Regions from separate parts of the Streptomyces sp. NPDC054765 genome, predicted to be linked through region 3. Evidence: riboswitches for the same ligand, from Rfam matches in the RefSeq annotation. Region 3 holds a riboswitch; each other region holds the start of a gene.
What was found. A riboswitch is a leader RNA that binds a small molecule or an ion and turns the genes downstream of it on or off. The one in region 3 is predicted to bind cyclic di-AMP.

Region 1 (4,215 bases), on a different contig from region 3:
GCTGACGCTCGGCGGGCAGCGGATCGCCGCGGGCGACCCGGTCCTGGTGGTGCTGGCCGCCGCCGACCGCGACCCGGCGCGCTTCGCCGAGCCGGACGTCCTCGATCTGACCCGCCGTGACAACCAGCACCTGGGGTACGGGCACGGCATCCACTACTGCCTGGGTGCGCCGCTCGCCCGGCTCGAAGGGCAGACCGCTCTGGCGACGCTGCTGACCCGGCTCCCGGACCTCCGGCTCGCCGCGGAACCCGGCGATCTGCGGTGGCGCGGCGGGCTCATCATGCGCGGACTGCGGTCGCTGCCGGTGGAGTTCTCGCCCGAGCGGCCTGACCAGGGACAAGGCCAGAAGTGACGCCGAGTCAGCAGTGTGACCTTTACGTGATCTGCGCTACACCGACTTGTGACTACCCGTGACCCCGGCTACCTTTCGACCGACGATCGACGGGCTTCACTCGATCGGCCGAAGCGGTGATGTGGGGGACCGGTGTATTGGTGCGCCTCGTGCGCGTCGGCCGGTGGGTGACCCGTCGAGCAGCTCGCAGAGCTCGTCGTACAACTCAACCGCCGCGCGAAAGGCATCCGTATGCGTTCCGGGAACGGCCGACACCGTCGCCCCCGTCAAGCACCGGCCATCTTTGTCACGGCGGGAGTGACCGGCGCGGGCTTCGCCCTGCCACTGTTCGCCGCGAGCGGCGCCCACGCCGCCGACACCACGACCTGGGACAAGGTCGCCCAGTGCGAGAGTGCCGGCGTCTGGAGCGCGGCCTCGGGCAATGGCCACTACGGCGGGCTGCAGCTCACCCAGGACATGTGGGACACCTACGGCGGCGCGGCCTACGCCTCGCGCCCCGACCTCGCCAGCCGTGCCCAGCAGATCGCGGTGGCCGAGTCGATCCTCGACGCCCGTGGCCCGGACGTCTGGTCGAGCTGTGCGGTGAGCGCCGGCCTGACCAAGGGCGGGCGCACGCCGGAGGTCGACCCGGGCAGCACGAGCACCCCCTCGCCCGACCCGTCGGACGCCGGCGGCTCCTCGGACCCCTGGGACTCGTCCGGTTCCTCCGGCCTGGACGGCGGCTCGGACTCCGCCGGGACGCACGACGGGCCCGGCGGCCGGCCGTCCGACTCGGACTCCGGGACGCACGACAGGCCCGGCGGCCGGCCGTCCGACCCGGCGCCCTCGCCCGATCCCTCGGACTCCCCCGGCTCGGGCGGTGCGTCCCCGGCCCCGGAGCCGTCCGGCTCCGCGACGCCGGGCGGCCGGGGCGACGCCCCGTCGCCGTCCGCCGACCCGTCCGACGGCGGCAGCCGTACGGACACCACCGGCACCCCGCACGGGACGCCCGAGAAGGGCAGGCACCGCGGCGGTGCGGTCGGCGAGGGGGGCGACGACGGCAGGTCCTCCGGCGGCCGGCACGCCTCGCGCGGCGATGATGTGCACCGCACGGACCCGGCGGCCGACGGCAACTACACCGTGCGGCCGGGTGACACGCTGTCAGCCATCGCCCAGGCCCACCGGCTGCCCGGCGGCTGGCCCGCCCTCTACGACCGCAACGAGGGCGTCATCGGCTCGGACGCCGACCTGATCAAGCCGGGCCAACTGCTCGATCTCGGGCACATCGCGGGCTAGTTCGCCGCCTTCGCCCGCTTTTGGGGAAAGTGAGACAAGGCTCTCGTTGACTGTGGTGGACCCCGGTTCGTCCGGCCCCGTCAAACCGGGGTTCACCTGCGGGTATGTGACCAACCCGTGATCAAAAAAGCTCAACTTGGTTCAGATGGTGGGGTTTGAACCCCAAGGGGATTACTGCTTAACGTCAGGACCGCTCGCCAAAGCGGGCCCTTCGATCACACGCCGAATCCTGCCGGTGATCGGAGGCAGTTGACGCGCAAGCGCCGAAGGCAGGAGCGGGGGACCCAAGGTAAGTGCCGGCCCCACTCGCGAAAGCGGGTCAACCGGCTTGGGGTGAAGCCACGTGCGCCACGCGCACACGGCCGGGCAGCTCACAGTCCGAACCCGACAGCTCACCTCGTAGGCGTCGGTGAGGAAACGAACCAACCATGCTGATCATCAAGGGCAAGCACCGTCGTCCGTCCAAGGCCGTCCGCGTCGCCACCCTCGCCGGCATCGCCGGTGCTGCCGTGGCCGTCCCGCTGATGGGCGCCACCTCCGCCTCCGCCGCCTCGGTCTCCACCTGGGACAAGGTCGCCCAGTGCGAGTCCGGCGGCAACTGGTCGATCAACACCGGTAACGGCTACTACGGTGGCCTGCAGTTCTCCAACTCCAGCTGGGCCGCCGCCGGCGGCACCCAGTACGCGCCGCGCGCCGACCTGGCCAGCAAATCCCAGCAGATCTCCGCCGCCGAGAAGCTCCTCGCGCTCCAGGGCCCCGGCGCCTGGTCCTGCGCCGGCGCCGGCAACCTGACCTCCGGTGGCCCGGCCGCCAACGTCGACACCTCCGGCTCCGCGCAGACCAAGTCCGCGCCCCAGCAGGACCAGGGCACCACCAGGACCGAGGCGAAGAAGGCCCCGGCCGCCCCCGAGCAGCACGCCTCGCGCTCCACCGAGCGCAAGTCCCTGGGTCACGGCAACTACACCGTCAAGGCGGGCGACACCCTCGCCAAGATCGCCAAGGCGCACGGCACCGACTGGAAGTCCGTCTACAAGGCCAACAAGTCGGTCATCGGCGGCAACCCGAACCTGATCTTCCCGGGTCAGAAGCTCCACGTCTGAGACCTCCCCTCACCGGGATTCCGGCGGGCCCGAGCGGCGGGCCCCCTTCCTCCTCCGTGAGACCGCCCCGCCCGGCGCGCACTTCCCCCCAGCGCGCCGTGGCGGGGCTTCTCCGTCCCGGGCCGTACCCGGGGCCGTACCCGGGCCGTACCCGCGACGCACCCGGGTCGCGGCGGGGCGGTCGCACGCCGGTGACCGGCCCCTTTCCGCGTTTTTCCCGTTCGGCGAACAATGCGCTCAAACATCCAGTGAACTGGGCTTTTGGGAAGTTTTCCGGGCCGTTCAGTCCCACGGAGCGGGCCAAAAGCAAGCGGACGCGCCCGGGGCCGTTAGGCTCGTGCTGCAGAACCTCCAGACACCCACGAAGGAGACAACGTGCCGTCCATCGACGTCGTCGTAGCCCGCGAAATTCTCGACTCGCGAGGTAATCCCACGGTCGAGGTCGAGGTCGGCCTCGACGACGGCAGCACGGGCCGTGCCGCCGTGCCGTCCGGTGCCTCGACCGGCGCCTTCGAGGCCATCGAGCTCCGCGACGGTGACCCGAACCGCTACCTCGGCAAGGGTGTGGAGAAGGCCGTCCTGGCCGTCATCGAGCAGATCGGCCCGGAGCTCGTCGGCTACGACGCGACCGAGCAGCGGCTGATCGACCAGGCCATGTTCGACCTGGACGCCACCGACAACAAGGGCTCGCTCGGCGCCAACGCCATCCTGGGCGTCTCCCTCGCCGTCGCGCACGCCGCCTCCGAGGCCAGCGACCTGCCGCTGTTCCGCTACCTCGGCGGCCCGAACGCGCACGTGCTGCCCGTGCCGATGATGAACATCCTGAACGGCGGCTCGCACGCCGACTCCAACGTGGACATCCAGGAGTTCATGATCGCCCCGATCGGCGCGGAGTCCTTCTCCGAGGCGCTGCGCTGGGGCGCCGAGGTCTACCACACCCTCAAGAAGGTCCTGAAGGAGCGCGGGCTGTCCACCGGCCTCGGCGACGAGGGCGGCTTCGCCCCGAACCTGGGCTCCAACCGCGAGGCCCTGGACCTCATCCTGGAGGCCGTCAAGCAGGCCGGTTACGCCCCCGGCCAGGACATCGCGCTCGCCCTGGACGTCGCCGCCTCCGAGTTCTACAAGGACGGCACGTACCAGTTCGAGGGCAAGGACCGCTCGGCCGCGGAGATGACCGAGTACTACGAGGAGCTGGTGGCGGCCTACCCGCTGGTCTCCATCGAGGACCCGCTGTTCGAGGACGACTGGGCCGGCTGGAAGGTCATCACCGACAAGCTCGGCGCCAAGGTCCAGCTCGTCGGCGACGACCTGTTCGTCACCAACCCCGAGCGCCTCGCCCGCGGCATCGAGGAGGGCTCCGCCAACGCGCTGCTGGTGAAGGTCAACCAGATCGGCTCGCTGACCGAGACCCTGGACGCCGTCGAGCTGGCCCAGCGCAACGGCTTCAAGTGCATGATGTCGCACCGCTCCGGTGAGACCGAGGACGTC
Region 2 (4,215 bases), on a different contig from region 3:
TGCGGCCTGACCGAAGCGGCGATTGGGGGCGCCCTGCCTGAAGGGCCGTGCTATGCGGCGGCTACGATCCCGCACTATGGACGTAGTAATCAATATCTTCGTCGGCCTGCACATCATCGGCATCGCCTCCCTGCTGGGCGGCTTTCTGACCCAGATGAAGGCGATGAGCGCGGGCACCGCCCGCTTTGTCCCGGCGATGCTGCACGGAGCGCTGACGATGCTGGTCACCGGCATCGTGCTGGTCGGCCTCAACCAGGCCCAGGGGCACAGCGTCAACACCATCAAGATCGGCATCAAGATGGCCGTTCTGGTCGTCATCCTGGCGCTGGTCTACGTCAAGCGGGACGAGGAGCAGGTCGCCAAGCCGCTGTTCGGCACGGTCGGCGCCCTGACGGTGGCCAATATCTTCATTGCGGTCCTCTGGACCTGAGCGCCGCGGCCGACGGCCCCGGGACAGGGCCCCGTACCCCGGACAGGGCGCGCCCCGGGACCGGCGGCGCCGCGGCCCGGGACCAAACGGCCCTTCCACGGCCCTTCCACGGCCCTTCCACGGCACACCGCGCGGTCATCGCACTCCGGATCCGGAGGCGACGGCCGTGCGGTGGCGTGCGGGGGGTGGGAGTGGCCGTGGGGGTGGCCTGGCGGGGGAGCGGGGGCCGGGTCTCAGCCCGGTCGGACGCTCCCGTAGATCGGCATGTAGTAGATCGACTCGACCCGGACGCTGGCGCCCGGGTGCGGCGCGTGGATCATCTTGCCGCCGCCTATGTACATGCCTACGTGGCTGATGTCGTCGAAGAAGAAGACCAGGTCACCGGGCTGGAGATCCTTGGTGGCCACCCGGTGGCCGACCTTGACCTGGTCCCAGGTGGTCCGCGGCAGATTGACGCCGGCCGCCTTCCACGCCGCCTGGGTCAGCCCCGAGCAGTCGTAGGAGCTGGGCCCGGTCGCGCCCCAGACGTACGGCTTGCCCACCTGGGAACGGGCGAAAGCGAGGGCCTTCCCGGCCGTGGCGGAGGACGAACCTCCGGTGGAGCCCCCGTCGCCGGCGCCGCCGCCGGTCTGCCCGCCGGACGGGCCGCCCCCGTCCTGCTGCTGCTTGCGCGCCTCCTCGTCGGCCTTGCGCTTGGCCGCCTCCTCCTTCTGGCGCTCCAGTTCCGCCAGCCGGGCCTTCTCCTGGGCGGTCAGCCGGGACAGCAGCTGCCGGGCCTCGGCCAGCTTTTCCTGGACGGACCGCTTGGACTCCTTGAGGGAGGTCTGCGACGTCTGCAGCTGCTCCAGGCTGCGGGTCGCCTCCGCCCGCTGCCGGGTGGCCGCCGCCTGCTGCTCCTGGTAGTCGGAGACGGCCTGCTTCTGCCGGCCGGTCAGCCGCTCCATGAGGTGGCTGCGGTCGAAGAACTGCTGCGGGTCCTTGGCGAGCATCAGCTGCGCCGTCGGGTTCATGCCGCCGGTGCGGTACTGCGCCGAGGCCAAGGTGCCCAGTCTGCGCCGGGACTCGTTCATCTTCTCGGCGCGCTTGGCGGAGGCGTCGAGCAGACCGTCGACGGTGTGGCGCTGTTCGTCGGTGCGCTCCTTGGCGGCGTTGTACTTCTGGGTGGCCACCTCGGCCTGGTGGTAGAGGCCGTCGACCTGCTGCTTGACGTCCTCGACGCCGGGCTTGGGCGCCCGGGGGGCGGCATCGGCGGACTGCGAGAGCAGGGTGGCCGACGCGAGGGCGGCGGTGGTGAGCCCGACCGCCGTACGACGGCCTCCGGGCGAGGTGAGAATGCTGGTGCGCGGCTTGCGGTGCGACGCCAAGGCCGGCGACTCCTTCCGTGGACCGCCTACCGGGTTAGCTGTCGGGTTCGGGCGGTGTCGCTGACGGAAGGCGTGCCCTACGGTCCGGACGTCCGCTGTCGGCGGCAGTCCTGATCGATTCACCCCGGTGGTGCTGGTGGGTCCCCGGCTCCGGGTGCCTGAGGGCAGGGCCGGACTCGGCGTGGGCGGCCCGTGCGGACCTGTCGTCCACGGGGAGGCGGGCTGCCTGAGCGAGGACGTTAGCCAACTCGTGTGGCTCCTGTGAAGGCTGATGTTCGATATGCCCGAAACCTTTTTGTGACCTGAACGCGATGCGGGGGTTGTTGTGACAGATGTCGGATTCGGGTAGACGAGGCGGCGCCCGGTGTGTCCCGGGCTCCGTGCCCCTGACCTGCCCCGGCGCCACGCCCGCTCCGTAAACGGCCCGCAATTGGCCACTCCGCGGCGGACTGTCAGTGCGGCGGCCTAGACTCGGTGGGCGATGAGCAGCCTCTTTGACGACAGCTTCCTGGCGGACCTCGGCCACAAGGGCGAGGAGGAGCACCCTCCCCCACCCCCCGAGGACGAGCACGGCCCGGCCCCGGAGGAGATCCCCGCGGATCTCTTCGGCGGGAGGTTCGACGCGCCCCCGCCCAGAGAGGCGTACTACCGCGACGGCGCCGCCCGTCCCGCCCTCGACCCGGCGACGCTCCTGGAGGGGCTCAACGACGAGCAGAAGGCCGCCGTGGTGCACACCGGCGGCCCGCTGCTGATCGTCGCCGGCGCCGGCTCCGGCAAGACCCGGGTACTGACCCACCGCATCGCGCATCTGCTCGCCGAGCGCCATGTCCACCCCGGCCAGATCCTCGCGATCACCTTCACCAACAAGGCCGCGGGCGAGATGAGGGAGCGCGTCGAGGAGCTCGTCGGCCCGCGGGCCAACGCCATGTGGGTCTCCACCTTCCACAGCGCCTGTGTCCGCATCCTGCGCCGCGAGTCCAAGAAGCTGGGCTTCACGTCCTCCTTCTCGATCTACGACGCCGCCGATTCGAAGCGGCTGATGGCCCTGGTCTGCCGCGATCTGGATCTGGACCCCAAGCGCCACCCGCCCAAGTCCTTCAGCGCGAAGATCTCCAACCTCAAGAACGAGCTCATTGACGAGGAGACTTTCGCCGGGACGGCGGCTGGGGGCACCTCCCAGACGGAGTCCGGGGGAGGCTTCGAGAAGACCTTGGCCCAGGCGTATGCGATGTACCAGTCCAGGCTGCGCGAGGCCAACGCCCTGGATTTCGACGACATCATCATGACGACGGTCCATCTGCTCCAGGCCTTCCCGGATGTCGCCGAGCACTACCGCCGCCGCTTCCGCCACGTCCTCGTCGACGAGTACCAGGACACCAACCACGCCCAGTACACCCTCGTACGCGAGCTGGTCGGCCCCGCCGAATCCGCCGCCGAGCTGTGCGTCGTCGGTGACGCCGACCAGTCCATCTATGCCTTCCGCGGTGCCACGATCCGCAACATCCTCCAGTTCGAGGAGGACTACCCGGACGCGACCACGATCCTGCTGGAGCAGAACTACCGCTCCTCGCAGACGATCCTGTCCGCTGCCAACGCCGTCATCGAGCGCAACGAGAACCGCCGCCCCAAGAACCTCTGGACGGACGCCGGCGCCGGCCCCAAGATCACCGGCTATGTCGCCGACACCGAACACGACGAGGCCCAGTTCGTCGCCGACGAGATCGACCGGCTGACGGACGCCGGAGACGCCAAGGCCGGCGATGTCGCCGTGTTCTACCGCACCAACGCCCAGTCCCGGGTGTTCGAAGAGATCTTCATCCGGGTCGGACTGCCCTACAAGGTCGTCGGCGGGGTGCGCTTCTACGAGCGCAAGGAGGTCCGCGATGTCCTCGCGTATCTGCGGGTGCTCGCCAACCCCGAGGACACCGTCCCGCTCCGCCGCATCCTGAACGTCCCCAAGCGCGGCATCGGCGACCGCGCCGAGGCGATGATCGACGCGCTGTCCCTGCGCGAGAAGATCACCTTCCCGCAGGCGCTGCGCCGGGTCGACGAGGCGTACGGCATGGCGGCCCGCTCCGCCAACGCCGTCAAGCGCTTCAACGTCCTCATGGAGGAGCTGCGCACCATCGTCGAGTCCGGCGCCGGCCCCGCCACGATCCTGGAAGCGGTCCTGGAGCGCACGGGCTACCTCGCCGAACTCCAGGCCTCCACCGACCCGCAGGACGAGACCCGGATCGAGAACCTCCAGGAACTCGCCGCCGTGGCCCTGGAGTTCGAACAGGACCGCGGTGAGGCCGCGGCCTCGGAGGCTGCCGCCCCGGGTCCCGGCACGCTCTCCGACTTCCTGGAGCGGGTCGCGCTGGTCGCCGACTCCGACCAGATCCCGGACGAGGACGAGGACGGCAGCGGCGTGATCACGCT
Region 3 (4,215 bases):
CAGCTCGCCGGCCTCGCCATCGCCGCCCGCTATGTGGGCGCGCGGGCGGATGCCCGGATCGGCGGCGACCTCTATGCGGTGCAGGACACCCCGCACGGCGTACGGCTGATCGTCGGCGACGTACGGGGCAAGGGGCTGGAGGCGGTGGAGGCCGCGGTGATCGTCATCGGCGCTTTCCGTGAGGCGGCGGAACAGGAGACGACCCTGGAGGCGGTGGCGGGCCGGCTGGAGCGGGCGCTGCAACGGGAGGGCGGACGGCGTGCGGGGCTCGATCAGTTCGAGGGGTTCACCACTGCCGTCCTGGCCGAGATCCCCGCCAACGGGCAGTCCGTACTGCGCGTCCTCAACCGGGGCCACCCGTCCCCGCTGCTGCTCACCCCGGACGGTGGTCTGTGCGAGCTGGTGCCCGCGGCGCCCGCGCTGCCCCTGGGGATGAGCGAGGTGGCGAGCTGGCCGGACCGGTCGGACGAGACGTTCTTCCCGGCCGGCGCCCTGCTGCTGTTCTTCACCGACGGTGTGACCGAGGCCCGGGACCTGCTGGGCCGCTTCTACAACCCGTCGAGCAGACTGCGCGGCTGCCGCTTCGCGGGCCCGGACGCCCTCCTGGACACCCTCACCGAAGACGTCGCACGGCATACGGGCGGTGCCCCGGCCGACGATATGGCCCTGCTGGCGGTGCAGCGGCCGATGGGGGCGTAAGCGGCCGATGGGGGCGTAAGCGGCTGATGGGGCGTAAGCGGCCGATGGGAGCGTAGGGGCGGGCGGAGAGGAGGGCGGAGGGCCGCAGGGGGCCGGGGGGCGTGCGGGGCGTCCGCGCAGCCCCGGGACGCGCCCTCAGCTCCTGGACGCGCCCTCAGCCCCCGGACGCGCCCTCAGCGCCTGGGCACGGCCGCCGCTCCCGGACGCGCCCTTTCCGCGGCCGGACGCGCCCTCCGCAGCCGGACGCGCCCTCAGTTCGCGGACATGCCCCCGGCGCCCGGCAGCCGGTGCAGGCTCTCGCCGTGCGGACCGGTGAGCGCGACCGGGCGCTCGTCCAGTGCGAGGGTCAGCAGCGTGTCATCGGGGTGCGGTGAGCGGTGCGCCGGCGGGGTGATCCAGGGCAGGACGGAGTGGTGCTCGTGGGAGATCCAGTGCCCGCCGCCGGGCCGTCCGCGCAGCAGCGACCGGACGAGCTGTGCGAACTCCTCGCGTCGGGCGGGCGGGAGGTGGTCCAGCGCGGCGCTGTGGAAGATCACCAACGGCGCCTCGGGCGGCGCCTCGGCGGCGAGCGCGGGCAGTTCGTCGACCAGATCGCCGCGCACCATCCGCGGCCGCGGCGCCGGCCGCACCGCGTCGACGGTCGCGGACAGCCGCGCCGCCCGCTCCTCATCGCCCGGCCGGACGAGCGCCTGCAGCCAGCGCAGATCGTCCGGTTCGGCCACCGGGTCGAGCGGATCGAGGCCGATACCGCCCCGCCAGACGATGCGCGGCAGCCGGTCGGGCAGCTCGTCGGCCGCCCATTCCGTACGGCACCCCAACACCAGCGGATTGCCCGGTTCCCCCACCTCGGCCCGGAGGGTGTCCGGCTGTGGGGCATCCTCCCGGAGGGGGTCTGGCTGTGGGGTATCGCCCCGGAGGGTGTCTCCCTGTGGGGTATCGCCGCGTGGGGTATCGCCCCGGAGGGCGCCCCCGCCCGCCGCGGCGTCATTCTCGTACCGGTGGTGCCGGTCGTACCGGTCGTACCGGTAGCGATAGCGGTCGGGATGCAGACACAGTCCTGCCGACGTGCCGACCTCCAGCAGCGCCAGGGGCTGCGGCAGGCGGGCGAGCAGCGGCAGCAGCGCGGCACAGCGGCCCGGCTCGTCGGTCCGGGCGGAGCGCTGCATGATCACCGCGCGCACCTCGTCCCAGTGCCGGATCGTCCACTCGCGCCAGCGCCCGTACGCCATCTCTCCGCGCGGGCCCAGCTCGGCGTGCGGGCCGTCGAGATAGCGGACGGCGGCGAGCAGGAGGTCCGGCTGCTGTTTGCCGCCGGCCGGCAGCGATCCCGACAGCAGATCGCAGAGCTCCGGGTCCTGGCCGATCCGCGCGCTCAGCTCCGCGTGCGCCCCGGACCGCCCCCGCGCCTGATGCCAGGAGAACTCCCGGTACCGCTCCGCCACTCCCCATGCGCCGGTGGCAGCGCTCTCGACGTTCCCGGTGTGCCCGGTGTGCCCGGTGTGCCCGGTGTTCCCGACGTTGACGACCATGATCCGACGTTACTGCTCTCACGCTCCGTGACGGAGGGGCGCCCCTCCGCATAACAACTGACGCACAATCAACGGGAGATCGTTTAGAGCCGCACGGTCAACTCGCCCGGTTTGTAGCTGTGTTGGCCGAAAAAGTCCACGCCGAAGCTCCCGCGGAGCCCATATGGATTCACGCGAAGGCTTGGAATTCGGATGCGATCTCTATTACTGTCCGATAACGCAGCGCGGTCGTCCCAGCCGTCGCAAGAGGCGGCACCGCGCGCCGACGCCGAATCCCGCACGCGCTTTTCACGCACCTCCAGCACCTCGAACTGCACCAAGGGAACCGGGGAACCACTTCCTTGGGGTGAATCGGACGCTCCCCGCCAGCGGGCGCCCGTAGGAGACCTTCCTGCTCCGAACCCGTCAGCTAACCCGGTAGGCGAGAAGGAAGGAAAGGAGAGCGCCCCCGTGGCGTCCAACAGGCCTGCCCCCGAGGGTCCGTCCGCCTACGACCTCGATGACCGAGGTGCCTTCCAGGGCCCCGGTGATGCGGACAGCAACAACGACGGACCGTGGGAGGAATGGAATCCCACCGAGGATTCCCCCCGCTCGGTCCGTGGCAAGCACCGGGTGGCCAAGCAGCGCGGCGGCGGACTCGCCCGCGGCGGCACGGTCCTGGGCGTCGGCGTCATCGCGGCGGTCGGAGCCGGCGGCATGGCCACGGCCGAGGGCCGCCCGCCGGTCCCGATCTCGATGCCCGACGTCGGCGCGATGGCCGATGACCTCGCCGACAACCTGCCGGACGCCACCTCCGTCCCCGGCATCGGGGACCTCATATCCGACCCGGGCGCGGACTCCACTGCGGCCGACGGTGCCGGCTCCGCCTCCACCACGGACGATGCGGCGCAGGACGCCTCCGGGCCGCTCACCCGGGCCACCCGGACGGGCACGGACTCGGGGCTCGGCGAGGCGCTGCGCAGCCGCATCCTCCAGCAGGCCGACGCGCAGCAGGGCGCCGCCGATCAGGAGGCCCGGGAGACCGCCGAACACACCGCATTCCAGAAGGCCGAGAGCGAAGCCGCCACGCACCAGAAGTCGGCCGAAAAGGCCGCAGCAGCCAAGAAGGCGGCCGAGATGGAGGTCAAGCACGAGGCCGAAGAAGCGGCCCGTCAGAAGGCGGAGGCCGCACGCCTCGCCAAGTTGGCGAAGAACTTCATCACCCCGGTCTCCTCGTACACCCTCACCGCGAGCTTCGGCCAGTCCGGTGACCGCTGGGCGGCGGACCACACCGGACAGGATTTCGCGGCGCCGACCGGCACCCCCGTCAAGGCGGTGCACTCCGGCACCATCACCCAGGCCGGCTGGGCCGGCTCGTACGGCTACCGCATCGTCCTCACCCTCGACGACGGCACCGAGCTCTGGTTCTGCCATCTGTCCTCGATGGTGAAGACCTCCGGCAAGGTCGGCACGGGCGACGTCATCGGCCGCGTCGGCGCCACCGGCAACGTCACCGGTCCGCACCTCCATCTGGAGGTACGCCCCGACGCCGGCGACCCGATAGACCCCATGCCGTGGCTACGCGATCACGGCCTGCACGTGTGACACCGCTGAGGAGGCGGCGGACGGGGGCCGGGGGTCGAGGGCCGGGGGTCGGGGGTGTAAGCGGAAGGAATACTTCCGCTCCCCCCGACGCTGTAGTAACGCATGGCCACGACACAAAACCCCCGAAACAGTCGTTCCCTCGGTTCGCTCTCCGTCTCCCCGCTGTCCCTCGGTGGCAATGTCTTCGGCTGGACGGCCGACGAGGCTCAATCGTTCGCCGTGCTGGACGCTTACGTGGCGGGCGGTGGCAACTTCATCGACACCGCCGACGCCTACTCGGCGTGGGTCCCCGGCAACAAGGGCGGCGAATCCGAAACCGTCCTCGGCAACTGGCTGTCCTCCCGCGGTAATCGCTCCGATGTCGTCATCGCCACCAAGGTCGGCTCCCACCCCAACTACAAGG
Region 4 (4,215 bases), on a different contig from region 3:
GGAGAACCAGCGCGACGTCGTCAAGAACGAGCGCCGCCAGCGCTACGACAACGTCCCCTACGGCACAGCCTTCGAAAAGCTGACGGCCATGGCGTACCCGGAGGGCCACCCGTACCACCACACGCCCATCGGGTCGATGGCCGACCTGGACGCGGCCTCTCTGGAGGACGCGCGGGCGTTCTTCCGGACGTACTACGCGCCCAACAACGCCGTGCTGTCGATCGTCGGCGACATCGACCCCGGGCAGACGCTGGCCTGGGTGGAGAAGTACTTCGGCTCGATCCCCTCGCACGACGGCAAGCAGCCGCCGCGGGACGGCACGCTGCCCGACGTCATCGGCGGCGAGCTGCGCGAGGTCGTCGAGGAGGACGTGCCCTCCCGGGCCCTGATGGCGGCCTACCGCCTGCCCCACGACGGCACCCGTGAGGCGGACGCCGCGGACCTCGCGCTGACCGTCCTGGGCGGCGGTGAGTCCTCCCGTCTCTACAACCGGCTGGTGCGCCGCGACCGCAGTGCCGTGGCGGCCGGCTTCGGCCTGCTGCGGCTGGCCGGTGCGCCCTCGCTGGGCTGGCTGGACGTGAAGACGTCCGGCGGGGTGGAGGTCCCCGACATCGAGCGTGCGGTCGACGAGGAGCTGGCCCGCTTCGCCGCCGAGGGCCCGACCCCGGAGGAGATGGAACGGGCGCAGGCCCAGCTGGAGCGCGAATGGCTGGACCGGCTCGCCACGGTCAGCGGCCGCGCCGACGAACTGTGCCGCTTCGCCGTCCTGTTCGGCGACCCGCAGCTCGCGCTGACCGCCGTGCAGCGTGTCCTGGAGATCAGCCCCGAGGAGGTGCAGGCGGCCGCCAAGGCCCGGCTGCGCCCCGACAACCGCGCGGTGCTCGTCTACGAGCCCACCGAGCCGACCGACGCCGCCGACACCGAGGAAGGGGAGGACCAGTGAGCGACGCCACCACCCACGCCGATTCCCCCGTGAGCAGCATGGACTTTCACCCCCAGCCCCGGGGCGGCGCGCCCAAGCCGTGGGCCTTCCCGGCCCCCGACCGCAGCCAACTCCCCAACGGGCTCACGCTCCTGACCAGCCACCGCCCCGGCCAGCAGGTCGTCGCGGTCGAGATCAGCCTCGTCGCTCCGCTGGACGCCGAGCCCGAGGGGCTGGACGGCGTCGCCACGATCATGGCACGGGCGCTGTCCGAGGGCACTGACAAGCACGACGCGGAGGAGTTCGCCGCCGAGCTGGAACGCTGCGGCGCCACACTGGACGCGCACGCCGACCACCCCGGCGTACGGGTCTCCCTCGAAGTGCCGGCGTCCCGGCTGCACCGCGCGCTCGGCCTGCTCGCCGATGCGCTGCGCGCTCCCGCCTTCCCGGAGAGCGAGGTCGAGCGGCTGGTGCGCAACCGCCTCGACGAGATCCCGCACGAGCTCGCCAACCCGGCCCGGCGCGCCGCGATGGCGCTGTCCAAGGAACTGTTCCCGGCCACGTCCCGTATGTCGCGACCGCGCCAGGGGACCGAGGAGACCGTCGGGCGCGTCGATGCCGCGGCCGTCCGCGCCTTCTACGACGCCCATGTACGGCCCGCCACGGCCACCGCCGTCATCGTCGGTGACTTCACCGGTGTCGACCTCGAAGCGGCGCTCGCGGACACCCTCGGCGCCTGGAGCGGCTCGACGGCCGAGCCGCTGAAGGCCTCGCCGATCGTCGCCGACGACACCGGCCGCGTGGTGATCGTGGACCGTCCCGGCGCCGTTCAGACGCAGCTGCTCATCGGCCGTATCGGTGCCGACCGGCACGACCGGGTGTGGCCCGCGCAGGTCCTCGGCACGTACTGCCTGGGCGGCACCCTCACCTCCCGTCTGGACCGCGTGCTGCGGGAGGAGAAGGGCTACACCTACGGGGTGCGCGCCTTCGGCCAGGTGCTCCGCTCCACCGCCCCCACGTCCCCCGAGGGAGCCACGGGTGCCTCGCTGCTCGCCATCAGCGGCTCGGTGGACACCGCCTCCACAGTCCCGGCGCTGGAGGACCTGTGGAAGGTGCTGCGCACCCTCGCGGCAGAGGGGCTGACGGATGACGAGCGGGATGTCGCCGTACAGAACCTTGTCGGCGTCGCGCCGCTCAAGTACGAGACCGCGGCAGCCGTCGCGGGCACCCTCGCCGATCAGGTGGAGCAGCACCTTCCGGATGACTTCCAGGCACAGTTGTACGTTCGCCTCGCGGAGACCGGCACGGTCGAGGCGACCGCGGCGGCCGTCAACGCCTTCCCCGTGGACCGGCTGGTGACGGTCCTGGTGGGGGATGCGGCGCAGATCGCCGAGCCCGTCAAGGCGCTGGGCATCGGTGAGGTGACGGTCGTCGGCGGTTAGTCCCGCCATGTGAAAGAAGGTCATAAATCGACAAAGCGGCTCCCGTGGCGTACGTCCGTCACGGGAGCCGTTGTATGTCCGGTTTATCGCAGCCTGCGGCCCGGTTCTTGTGGCATCCCGCACAAAAATGCGGATCTGTTTGCTGATTGAAAGTTGTCCCGCTTAGCGTCGGTGCGGCTGTTCGTCACAACTCCGCCACAACAGTGGCACCGGGCAGTCATCGCCGAGTCCCCGTACGGCGCGAGCCAGGGGAGCCGGGGACCCAGTGTCCCTTGGGGTGAATCGGACTCCTTTCCGGAGGAGCCCGTAGGAGACCTTCCTGCTCCGAACCCGTCAGCTAACCCGGTAGGCGAGACGGAAGGAAAGGACAAGCCAGCACATGGCGTTCATGCGTGCCACCGGGAAGCACCGTCGTGCGAACCACCCCGCTCGTACGACCCGCAACATCGCCGGCATAGCCACCCTCGCGGCCGGCGGCGTTGTCGCCTCCGTGGCCTCGCCGGCGCTGGCGGCCACGGATGAGGCACGCACCCACGACACCGGTCTGCAGCGGGCCGTCGTGCTGGGTGACGAGCTCGCCAACCATGTCGCGGCCCAGGCCGACGCGCAGCAGGCGGCAGCCGAGGCCGCGGCAGCGAAGGCGAAGGCCGAAGCCGTGGCCAAGAGGCAGGTCGAAGAGGCCAAGCGGCGCGTCGAGGCCGCCCGTAAGGCCAAGGAGCGTGCCGCCCGCGAGGCGGAGCGCAAGCGCCTCAACACCTTCGTCGCCCCCGTCGCGAACTCCTACGTCTCCACCGCCTACAAGGCCTCCAGCGGCCTGTGGTCCTCGGGCAGCCACACCGGCATCGACTTCCACGCCGCCTCCGGCACCAGTGTCCATGCCGTCGGCGCGGGCACCGTCGTCGAGGCCGGCTGGGGCGGCGCGTACGGCAACAACATCGTGATCAAGATGAACGACGGGACGTACACCCAGTACGGTCACCTGTCGTCGCTCGGTGTCTCGGTCGGTCAGCACGTCACCCCGGACCAGCAGATCGGGCTCTCCGGCGCCACCGGCAACGCCACCGGCCCGCACCTGCACTTCGAGGCCCGTACCGGCCCTGCCTACGGCTCGGACATCGACCCGGTCGCGTACCTGCGCTCACACGGCGTCAACGTCTGACCTGCGGCCCCGCCCGGCCGTGCGTCCCACAGCGCCGGCGTCACGCGGCGCCCTCCGGAAGCCCCGGCCACCCGGCCGGGGCTTCGGCGTATCCGGCGTGCGGTGGGTGGGTACCGGATACGCCGGTGGCCACTGCTTCTGGCCAAAAAATATCCATGAATAACCGGAGTCCGCCGGAAAAGCCGTTCCGGTCGAATAGAGTCGCGGAAAAGCTGCCGACCGGCGGCGTTTCCAGGGGATTACGGCGGAGGCACGGAAGATGCGAGGCCATATTTCCGCGCATGCGGTGTGCACGGCGATTCGCGACGACATTGTCTCCGGTGTGCTGGCGCCGGGGAGCCGGCTGATCGAGGAGATCCTGGCGGCCCGGTACGGCGTCTCCAGGGTGCCGGTCCGTGAAGCGCTGCGCACCCTGCAGTCCGAAGGCTTCGTCACCACCCGCCACCACGCGGGCGCCTGTGTCGCCGAGCCCACCGCGCAGGAGGCCGCCGATCTCCTCGACGTCCGCGCCCTGTTGGAGCCGCTGGGTGCCGCCCGCGCGGCCGCCCGCCGCAGCCCGGCCCACCTGAAGGTACTCCGCGGCCTGGTACGGCTCGGTCGTGAGCGGGCACGTCACGGCAGCCCCGCCGATCTGCGCCAACTGGACGGCTGGTTCCACGAGACGCTGGCCCAGGCGGCCGGCAGCCCCAGCC

Region 1: it holds a riboswitch for cyclic di-AMP, as region 3 does, so the genes downstream of both, ACWGJY_RS01425 (transglycosylase family protein) here and ACWGJY_RS09820 (M23 family metallopeptidase) in region 3, are expected to answer to the same signal.
Region 2: it holds a riboswitch for cyclic di-AMP, as region 3 does, so the genes downstream of both, ACWGJY_RS15005 (NlpC/P60 family protein) here and ACWGJY_RS09820 (M23 family metallopeptidase) in region 3, are expected to answer to the same signal.
Region 4: it holds a riboswitch for cyclic di-AMP, as region 3 does, so the genes downstream of both, ACWGJY_RS13805 (M23 family metallopeptidase) here and ACWGJY_RS09820 (M23 family metallopeptidase) in region 3, are expected to answer to the same signal.

Annotation. Positions count from the first base shown of each region.
Region 1 is NZ_JBSHBP010000001.1:293,016-297,230, forward strand. Features, by position in the region: gene ACWGJY_RS01415 (cytochrome P450 family protein) at 1-352, shown strand, start outside; gene ACWGJY_RS01420 (LysM peptidoglycan-binding domain-containing protein) at 650-1,627, shown strand; cyclic di-AMP (ydaO/yuaA leader) riboswitch at 1,879-2,048, shown strand; gene ACWGJY_RS01425 (transglycosylase family protein) at 2,056-2,727, shown strand; gene eno (phosphopyruvate hydratase) at 3,103-4,215, shown strand, end outside.
Region 2 is NZ_JBSHBP010000019.1:51,558-55,772, forward strand. Features, by position in the region: gene ACWGJY_RS15000 (hypothetical protein) at 77-430, shown strand; gene ACWGJY_RS15005 (NlpC/P60 family protein) at 664-1,794, opposite strand; cyclic di-AMP (ydaO/yuaA leader) riboswitch at 1,803-1,986, opposite strand; gene pcrA (DNA helicase PcrA) at 2,276-4,215, shown strand, end outside.
Region 3 is NZ_JBSHBP010000010.1:143,050-147,264, forward strand. Features, by position in the region: gene ACWGJY_RS09810 (PP2C family protein-serine/threonine phosphatase) at 1-699, shown strand, start outside; gene ACWGJY_RS09815 (DUF2332 family protein) at 951-2,228, opposite strand; cyclic di-AMP (ydaO/yuaA leader) riboswitch at 2,521-2,667, shown strand; gene ACWGJY_RS09820 (M23 family metallopeptidase) at 2,679-3,812, shown strand; gene ACWGJY_RS09825 (aldo/keto reductase) at 3,915-4,215, shown strand, end outside.
Region 4 is NZ_JBSHBP010000017.1:51,743-55,957, reverse strand. Features, by position in the region: gene ACWGJY_RS13815 (M16 family metallopeptidase) at 1-943, shown strand, start outside; gene ACWGJY_RS13810 (M16 family metallopeptidase) at 982-2,364, shown strand; cyclic di-AMP (ydaO/yuaA leader) riboswitch at 2,576-2,731, shown strand; gene ACWGJY_RS13805 (M23 family metallopeptidase) at 2,744-3,523, shown strand; gene ACWGJY_RS13800 (GntR family transcriptional regulator) at 3,783-4,215, shown strand, end outside.